DNA from 3 places in the Mesorhizobium sp. B2-1-1 genome. Region 1 is predicted to be linked to each of the others. Evidence: predicted binding sites of a transcription regulator. Region 1 holds the regulator's gene; each other region holds the start of a gene.
The links. Region 1 encodes PhoB, which activates phosphate uptake and scavenging genes when phosphate is short. Its sites were predicted from a motif close to TGTCATNNANCTGTCAT; they were not measured.

Region 1 (3,277 bases):
CGTATGGCGCGACCAAACAGGCCCGTAGGCCGGCACAAAGGCTCTATTTTTTCGAGCCTCGAAAAAACACTGGTCCATCGTCGGAACGCTGTCAACGTCGATTCTGATGTATTTTGATGTCCTCGTGAATTTTTTTCGAGCTCCGGAATAAATAATGACAGCCAAGGCCGGTTCTGCCAGTATTTGACGGTCGTCGGGATCCTGGGGAGAGAACGCGGCGACGGGGAGGATGCGAGAAACATGTCGGTCGGAATCCGCCACGACGATTTGCGCCGACGCAACCGGGCGATGGTGATCGCGGCCGTGCGCCGTGCCGGGCAGCCCTCGCGCACCGAGATTGCCGCGACCACCGGGCTCAGCCATTCCACCATATCGGCGATCTCCTCCCACCTGATTGGCGAAGGCATCCTGGCGCAGAGCAAGCCGAGCGAGGCCGGTGCGCTGAAACGCGGCCGGCCGCAGGTCGGCCTCAGCCTCAACCCTGAAGCCGCGGCGGTGATGACCGTGGTGCTGTCGCTGAATTTTCTCTCCGTCGCCGTCATCGACTATGCCGGCCAGGTGATATCTGAAGAGCAGCGCCGGCTGGACACGCTCACCCTGTCGCGCGAGGCGCTGATCGGCGAATGCGTGGCCATCGTCAGGCGGCGGTTCGAGGATCCCGACCTCGACGTCGGCAGCATCGCCCGTATCGCGCTGGCGATCCAGGGCATCACCGACACGGATGCGCGCACCATGCTGTGGTCGCCGATCACGCCGCAGACCGACATCGCCTTCGCCGACATACTGGAGGCCGAGTTCGGCATTCCCGCCACCATGGAGAACGATTGCAACATGATGGCGGTGGCGCTGCGCTGGCGCGATCCCCAGCGCTACCGCGACGACTTCATCGCCATCCTTTTGTCGCACGGCATCGGCATGGGCTTGGTGCTGAAGGGTGAACTGTTCACCGGCACCCATTCATCCGGAGGCGAGTTCGGCCACATGATCCATCGCCCCGGCGGGGCGCTCTGCCGCTGCGGGCGGCGCGGCTGCGTCGAGGCCTATGCCGGCAACTATGCCATCTGGCGCAACGCGAGGCAGCTTGGCGAGGACACCGAGCCCGTCGACGTCAGCGACGCCGACATGCGCACCCTGGCGGCCTCGGCGCGCGAAAAGGACGGGCCGGAGCGCGAAGCCTACCGCAAGGCCGGCGAGGCGCTGGGTTACGGCCTTGGCAGCCTGTTCGCGCTGATCGATCCGGCGCCGGTCGCCATGGTCGGCGTCAGCGCCGCCGCCTTCGACCTGATCGAGCCGGCTCTGCGCGAGGCCATTGCCCAGACCGCCGGCGGCCAGCACTCGAAATCGATTTCCTTCGACACCGAGCCGAACGAACTGCCACTGATCCGCGAGGGCTGCGCCATGCGCGCGCTGACCTTCGTCGACCAGGAGATTTTCGCGCCGGGGGCACAGGCGAAATCAGGCGTGGGCGAGAACGTTGCGTGACATATCCCTAGTCTTCGCGAATCGCATACCCCGCGCCCCGAATGGTGCGGATCACGTCAGGCATGCGGCCATTGTTGACCGCCTTGCGCAGCCGGCCGACATGCACGTCCACGGTGCGCTCGTCGATATAGATCGTTTCGCCCCAGACATTGTCGAGCAGTTGGCTGCGCGAGAACACGCGGCCGGGATGTCGCATCATGAATTCGAGCAGGCGGAACTCGGTCGGCCCGAGCCGGATCTCGCTTTTCTTGCGGTAGACCCGGTGCGATTCACGGTCGAGCACGATGTCGCCGACCTTGAGCACGCTGGACAGAACTTCGGGCTTGGCGCGGCGCAGCAGCGCCTTGACGCGTGCCATGAATTCCGGCGTTGAGAACGGCTTGACCAGATAGTCGTCGGCGCCGGTGGAGAGACCGCGCACCCGGTCGCTTTCCTCGCCGCGCGCCGTCAGCATGATGATCGGCAGCCGCTCGGTCTCGGGCCGCATGCGGAGACGGCGGCAGAGCTCGATGCCGGACACCGCCGGCACCATCCAGTCGAGCACAAGAAGGTCAGGGACATTCTCCTGCAAGCGGATCTCGGCTTCGTCGCCGCGCGTCACCACCTCTACCTGATAACCCTCCGATTCCAGATTGTAACGGAGCAGCACACCCAGCGGCTCCTCGTCCTCCACCACCATGATGCGTGGCGCGATCATCGACTGGTCACCCCTGCCGTCAAGCCGCTGGCGCCGACATCGCCGTCTCGTCCTGCTTCGGGCGATTGGCGGGCAATTGCGTGCCGGTCAGCACATAATAGGCATTTTCGGCAATGTTGGTCACGTGATCGCCGATGCGCTCGAGATTCTTGGCGCAGAACAAAAGATGCGTGCAGGCGGTGATGTTGCGCGGATCCTCCATCATGTAGGTCAGCAGCTCGCGGAAGACCGACGTGTATTTGACGTCGATGCGTTCATCGTCGGCGCGCAGCTTGGCAAGTGCCGCGGCATCGCGCGCCGCATACTCCTCGATCACGCCTTGGACCTGGATCAGCACAAGCTGCGCCATGGCGTCGATGGAGTGCGACAGGTCGCGCGGCGTGGCGGCAAGGCCGACGGTGCCGACGCGCTTGGCGATGTTCTTGGCGAGATCGCCGATGCGTTCGAGATCGCCCGCCATGCGGATCGAGCCGACGACATGGCGCAGATCGTCCGCCATGGGCTGCCGCTTGGCGATCAGGGTGATGGCGCGGTCGTCGAGTTCGCGCTGGCGCGCATCCATGATCGCGTCGTCGGAGACGACGCGCTGGGCGAGCGCGTTGTCGGAATTCAGGAGCGCCTTGGTCGCGCCGCCGACCATCGATGAGGCGAGATCGCCCATGTCGCGGATCAGCCTGCTGATCTGTCCGAGATCTTCGTCAAAGGCTGCGACTGTGTGTTCGGCCATGATCTTGGTCCTCGTATGCCTGGGATCAGCCGAAGCGGCCGGTGATATAGTCCTGCGTGCGCTTCTCGCGGGGCGACGTGAAGATCTTCTCGGTGCGGTCGAACTCGACCAGCTCGCCCAGATACATGAAGGCGGTCTGCTTCGACACGCGCGCCGCCTGCTGCATGTTGTGGGTGACGATGACGATCGTATAATCGGCCTGCAACTCGTCGATCAGCTCCTCGATCTTGGCGGTCGACAGCGGATCGAGCGCCGAGGCAGGCTCGTCGAGCAGGATGACCTCCGGCTTCACCGCCACCGTGCGGGCGATGCAGAGGCGCTGCTGCTGGCCGCCCGAAAGGCTGAGGCCGCTGGCGTTGAGCTTGTCCTTG
Region 2 (3,277 bases), 600 kb from region 1:
CTCATAATAGGACGGGCGGCCGAACGCCTCCCAATCCTCGCCGCCGTCGCCTGGATGCTGGACGGCGACGAAGGCGGTCTGATCGTCGGGCGCAAACAGCGGCCCGCACATTTCAGCGCCGATCGGCACGCGGAAAAACAGTTTTGACGTCGCGCGCGCCGGCCCTTCGGTGTCGACCGCCCACAGGCCGTCGGTGCGGCCGGTGGCCTTCGGGCCCTGGCCGTCGGTGGCGACCCACAGGCGCCCGGCTGAATCGACCGCGCAATTGTCGGGCATGCCGAACCAGCCATTGGCCGTGGTGGCGGTGGAGAAGGTGGCGCCGACATCGGCAACCGCCGGATCGCCGCATTTCAGGAGCACTTCCCATTTGCCCCTGGTGCCGGCGAAATCGCCGCCATCTTCCGATATCTCGATGATGTGGCCGAAAGCGTTGTCGGCGCGCGGGTTGGCGGCGTCGACCTGGTCGGCTTTGCGCTTGGAATTGTTGGTCAGCATGACATAGACCTTGCCGTTGACACGATTGGGCTGGATGTCCTCGGGACGGTCCATCTTGGTGGCGCCGAGCAGGTCGGCGGCACGCCGCGTCTCGATCAACACGTCGGCCTGGCCGGCAAAGCCGTTCTCGGCCGTCAGCGGGCCCTGGCCGAAGACGATCGGCAGCCATTCCACCGTACCGTCCGCAGCGAATTTGGCGACATGCAGCGTGCCGTCGTCGAGCAGGTTCATGTTGGCGGCGCGGTCGTCCGGATCGAAACGGCCCGCGGTGACGAATTTGTAGACGTACTCGAAGCGCTCGTCGTCGCCGAGATAGAAGACGACGCGGCCATCCTTGGCGACGATCGATTCGGCGCCTTCATGCTTGAAGCGGCCCATTGCGGTGCGCTTCCTCGGCGTGGATGTCGGATCGTTGACGTCGACCTCGACGATCCAGCCGAAACGGTTGGGCTCGTTCGGCTCCTTGGCGAGGTCGAAACGATCGTAATGCGCGCCCCATTCATAGGCGCCTTCCGGAATGCCGAGGCGCTTGTAATTGGCGGCTTCCTTATGGCCTTCCGGCAGTTCACCGGAGAAATAGCCGTGGATGTTCTCCTCGGCCATGACATAGGTGCCCCAAGGCGTGACGCCGCCGGCGCAGTTGTTGAATGTGCCGATGACCTTGGTGCCGGATGGGTCGGCATTGGTCTTGACGCGGTCATGGCCGGCGACCGGGCCCGACAGCGCCATTTCGGTGTTGGAGGTGATGCGGCGGTTCAACTTGCCGTCGCGCACCACCTGCCACTTGCCGCCTTCCTTGCGGATCTCGACGATGGTGCCGCCATGTGCCGCCATCTCGACATCGACCTGCTCCTTCGAGAGCGGCGCGAGTTCGGCCGCCTTCTTGCCGTCCTTCTCGACGATCCTGACGATGCCCGGGAACATCAGATGCGGATTGGTGTATTCGTGGTTGACGACCAGCAGGCCGTGCTCGGCGGAGCCACCGATCCCGATATAGCCGACATAGTCATTGTTGTAGCCGAATTGTCTTGCCTGGGCCTCAGCCGACTGCCTGGCCGGGTCGAACTCCGGCGAATCGGCAAACAGCGGATCGCCCCAGCGCAACAGCACGTCGGCATCGTAGCCCGGCGCGACATGGTGCTTGTCGTCGATACCGGCTTCGAGTTCCTCGAACGAGAAGGCGGAGCCCTCGGCGGCACGCGCATCGTCGGCGGCCACGAGCGCCAGCGGGCTGACGGTGGCGGCGATGGCCGAGACGGCCAGCGAGCCCTTGAGGAAGGCGCGGCGGGAGAACCGCTCGGCAATGATTTCGCCCATGGTGCGGTTTTCGGTGGGGTTGGTCGCCGGACCGTCGTTTTCCTCAAGCAGGCTGGTGCGGAATCGGGCGTCGGGCGAGCGATGGTCGGTCATGGTCTGCCTCTGGCTGGATGGCTGGAGCGTGTCACGCGTTTCGACCCCTTATAGACGATCGGTCACACTTTCGTGACATTCGTGCACCCGCCAGCTTGACCGCGAACCTCGCGCCACATCCGGTTTGAAACTCGGACCAAGGTCCTAAACCGATCGGGGCGAAGGTCCGGATTGCCGCGGCATCGGTCGTGGGCCACTTACACGAACACGCCATGTCGCCGATGGTCGCGTACCTGCACGAGATGGCCTCTGAATTTTGCCGGTCCGATCAAGTGAGGGACTGATGCGCAGCTCGATCATGGCACATTGTTGCTGGCTGGCCCTGAGAGCAGTGCCGGCACTGGCGCTGACCATAGCCCCCTATCACCTCGATTTTCACGGTTCCGCCGCAGGCATTGTCGCGTCCAGCGCCCAAGCCAAGCCTGGCGGGAACAGCGGCAATGGCGGTGGTGGCGGTAACGGCAATGGCGGCAATGGCGGCAATGGAAATAACGGCGGCGGCAACAATGGCAACGCCGGAGGCAACAATGGCAACGCTGGCGGCAACGGGAACAATGGCGCCGGCAACAACGGCAAGGGGAAGGGTGCCAACAGCTCCGGCAAGCATGTGAACGCAACAACCGGCGATCGTGTCGAAATAGACGACAACAAGATCGTGGTGCAGCACCCTAACGGCTTCGGGGAAGAGATCGAGAAGGGTCGCTTCAAAATGACCGACGCTCTGGGCCGCACGATCGTCGAGCGCCCTGCGACGGCGGCGGATATAAGCCGCCTCAAGGGGTTGTAGAGCGGGCAATAGGCATCGCCCGCTTTACGTGTCACCTCCGCCGCCCCCCGGCGGAGGTGACCTTGTCGCTCCGGCCCCGTATAGGGGCCGTCTTTTTTGCCCTGGAGCGTTCCGCTGCTGCACCGCGCTTCAGGTTTTCATTTATGCGTGTCGTTATCCCAAACCGGGGATCCCTTGCGGCCGACCAGGATTAGCTGCCGGCCCGATCCCGCGCTTCGCGCATCAGCAGCGCCGCCTCGGTGCGATTGCGGACGTTGAGCTTGGACAGCACACCGGTCATGTGATGCTTGACCGTTTTTTCCTGCAGTGCCAGCCGCAGCGCCACTTCCTTGTTGCTCAGCCCTTCCGCCACCAGCTGCAGGATCTCGGCCTCGCGTCCGGTGAGCTGCCGCAGGCGATCCGTCCTGCCGTTGGCCGGCTGCAGCGATTGCAGGTCCGAAAGCAGGCGGGCCGACAGGGTCGGCGACACATAGGTCTCGCCGGCCGCTACACCATTCAGGATTTCGGCCAGCATGCGCGAGCCGACCCCCTTCAGCACATAGCCGCGCACACCGGCGTTCAGCGCCCGCGCCACGTCGGCATTGG
Region 3 (3,277 bases), 2.8 Mb from region 1:
AATTGCGCAGCTTGCCGTCCTCGCGCCGCACCACCAGCGACATCTTGGCGTGGGTCTTGAGCTCGAGGAAGCCGAACACGACCTGGACGCCGGCGCGCTCGAGGTCGCGCGCCCAGCGGATGTTGGCCTCCTCGTCGAAGCGAGCCTTGAGCTCGACCAGTGCCGTCACCGACTTGCCGGCCTCGGCGGCGTCGACCAGCGCACGCACGATCGGGCTGTCGTTGGAGGTTCGGTAAAGCGTCTGCTTGATCGCCACCACTTCCGGGTCGGCCATCGCCTGGCGCAGGAACTGCACCACCACGTCGAAGGATTCGTAGGGGTGGTGGACGATGATGTCCTTCTCGCGGATAGCGGCGAAGCAATCGCCGCCATGCTCGCGGATGCGCTCGGGGAAACGCGGATTGTAGGGCGTGAATTTGAGGTCGTCGCGGGCAACGGCGACGATCTCCGAAATCTGGCTGAGCGCCAGCGGGCCGGTCAGGACGCTGATGCGGCTCGACGAAACGCCGAGTTCGCCGGCGACGAATTCGCGCAGTTCGGCCGGCATGAGCATGTCGAACTCGATGCGAATGACGGAGCCGCGGCGGCGGCGCTTTAGCGCGGTCTCGAACAGGCGCACGAGATCTTCCGATTCCTCCTCGACCTCGATGTCGCTGTCGCGAATGATGCGGAACGTGCCGGAGCCCTTGACCTCGTAACCCGGGAACAACTTGCCGATGTAAAGGCCGACCGCCTCTTCCAGCGGGATGAAGCGGACATGGTGCTTGCGGTCCGGCAAACGGATGAAACGCTTCAGCGCCACCGGCAGGCGCAAGAGCGCGCTCATCTCCTCGCCGTTCTTGCGATGGCGAAGCTGCAGCGCCATCGAGAAGCCGAGATTGGGGATAAACGGGAACGGATGCGCCGGGTCGATCGACAATGGCGTGAGAACAGGAAACACCTGGTCCTGGAAGTGCTCCTCCAGCCAGGCCTTCTCGTCCTTGGTCAGCGCGTCGCGGGTGATGCTCTCGATGCCTTCCTTGTTGAGCAGCACGGTCAGCGCCGAAAGGCTTTTCTGCTGGTCTTCCTGCAACCGTTCGACCTCGCGCAGCAGCTGTTCGAGCTGCTGTTCGGGGGTACGCCCGTCCGGACTTCTCAACACGATGCCTTCGCGAACCTGGCCGGCCAGGCCGGCGACGCGCACCATGAAGAACTCATCGAGATTGGCCGCGGAGATCGACAGGAAACGTACCCTCTCCAGCAGCGGATGGTTTGTGTTCTGCGATTCCTCAAGCACGCGGCGGTTGAACTGCAACCAGGAGAACTCGCGATTGACGAAACGATCCGGATTGCCTTCCGGGCTTGCCGCTTCCGCATTGATGAACTCGCTCTGGACCGGCTTCAGTTCGTTCATGGTTCCTGCTCTTCCCACGTCTGGTTGCTTCGCCGCTTTCGGGCGGCGCCCAGGCTGTTGCGCCTGGCCGCGATGCTCCAGCCGGTTAACCGGCTTAACTTATCCTCTGACAGGCTTTTGCGACAGTTTCATTTCATCGAACTTGCAAACAGGCCGGTTATGATCCAAACGCTGAGCAGACTGCGCTAAAGGAGACGACGATGGCAGGCGGTTCCATTCCCCATTTCCAGAACGATGCGGGCCATCCGGCGATCGATATCGGAGTCAAGGAATTCATGTGCACCGGCGCCAACCCGCCTTTCGACCATCCGCATGTGTTTCTCGATATGGGCGACGACAATGAGAAGGTCTGCCCCTACTGCTCGACGCTCTACCGCTATTCGCCGAAGCTGACGGCGATGGAAACGCTGCCGGCCGGCTGCCTCTACATCGACCAGGCCGCCTGACTTCCAGCGGCCCGGCCAATGGCAGACGCACAGTCCCGGCAAGTCATCATCGCCGGGGCGGGTATTGCCGGGCTGACCGCGGCGTTGGCTTTCGCCGAGCGGGGCTATCCCGTACGGATCTTCGAACAGGCGCAGCGCCTAGAAGCGGCGGGCGCCGGCATCCAGCTTTCGCCCAACGCGACACGCATCCTGCGTGAGCTCGGCGTACTCGACGCACTTCTTCCCAATGCCGTCAGGCCGGAAGCCGTGGTGCTGAAGGATGCGGCAACCTTGGGCGAACTGGCGCGCGTACCTTTTGGACGAGCCGGCGAGGCGCGCTGGGGTGCGCCCTACCTCGTGGCGCATCGAGCGGACCTGCAAAACGCGCTGATGGCGCGCGTGGCTGCCATGCCCGATGTTCATCTCACTACTGGTGCGCGCCTTGGCAGCGTCACGATCAGCAGTTCAGGCGTCACCGCGGCAGCCGATGTGGGTGGCAGGCTCGTCGCGGCGGAAGGTTTCCTTCTGGTCGGCGCCGATGGCGTCTGGTCGTCGGTGCGCGGACTTGCCGACCAAGGAAGGAAAACCAGGCTTGCGAAAAGCCACTTCTCCGGCGAACTGGCCTGGCGGGCAACCGTCAGCGCAGACAGTCCTGCCGGGCAAGCTTTTGCAGAGATCGGTGCGCCGGACTGCGTCACCACCTTCCTGCATCCCGGCTTTCACATGGTCGCCTATCCCGTCAGCAAGGGCAGCGCCATCAATCTCGTCGCTTTCACCAGGGGCGAGCGTATCGCCGAAGGCTGGTCCGGCCATGCCGATCCCGCAATCCTGGCCGGCGCCATGCGCCGCACCGCGCCGGCGCTGGCAAGGCTTGCGGAGTTGGCCGGCCCGTGGGCGGCCTGGCCGATCCATACGGTCGATCAGAAGCAGCCATGGGTAAGGTCGGGCCGCATCGCGCTGGTCGGCGACGCGGCGCATGCCATGACGCCGTTCGCGGCACAGGGCGCCGCGATGGCCATCGAGGATGCCGCCACGCTTGCCGACGTCATGGCCACCTCCCCTGCCGACCTGGCCGGAAGTCTTCAAATCTGGGAAGGTCTGCGCCGGCCGCGCGTCGTGAGAGTGGCACGTCGCGGCGCCCTCAACCGCCTTGCCTGGCATGCCTGGGGTCCGGTGGCGTTGGCGCGCAACCTTTTCCTGAAAATGCGGACGCCGGAGAAGCTCGCCGCGGATTTGGACTGGCTTTATGGATGGCGGGCCTAGAACTCGAACGAGGCGTTGGCGTTATCTGCGCTACCTACCATTATACAGCTTCAACGACCACCCGAGCGAGACCGGCAGCGGGTTCCACCAACCCGTGCGCAGGCCGGCGGTTCGCAAGGCGGCGGCCGTCCAGGTGTTGCAGCCGGCCAGCGCATTGAAATGGCCGTTCGCCTCATAGAAGCGGTCGAAATCGGAA

Region 2: a site for PhoB is predicted at 1,967-1,983, ahead of FJ972_RS03400 (PhoX family protein). Genes of this name have one in related genera too.
Region 3: a site for PhoB is predicted at 1,513-1,529, ahead of FJ972_RS20890 (RNA degradosome polyphosphate kinase). Genes of this name have one in related genera too.

What each region holds. Positions count from the first base shown of each region.
Region 1 is NZ_CP083954.1:1,320,134-1,323,410, reverse strand. Features, by position in the region: gene FJ972_RS06445 (ROK family protein) at 241-1,482, shown strand; gene phoB (phosphate regulon transcriptional regulator PhoB) at 1,490-2,179, opposite strand; gene phoU (phosphate signaling complex protein PhoU) at 2,199-2,906, opposite strand; gene pstB (phosphate ABC transporter ATP-binding protein PstB) at 2,932-3,277, opposite strand, start outside.
Region 2 is NZ_CP083954.1:722,956-726,232, forward strand. Features, by position in the region: gene FJ972_RS03400 (PhoX family protein) at 1-1,905, opposite strand, end outside; gene FJ972_RS03405 (hypothetical protein) at 2,237-2,692, shown strand; gene FJ972_RS03410 (response regulator) at 2,883-3,277, opposite strand, start outside.
Region 3 is NZ_CP083954.1:4,237,554-4,240,830, forward strand. Features, by position in the region: gene FJ972_RS20890 (RNA degradosome polyphosphate kinase) at 1-1,393, opposite strand, end outside; gene FJ972_RS20895 (zinc-finger domain-containing protein) at 1,594-1,839, shown strand; gene FJ972_RS20900 (FAD-dependent monooxygenase) at 1,858-3,081, shown strand; gene FJ972_RS20905 (TIGR02117 family protein) at 3,112-3,277, opposite strand, start outside.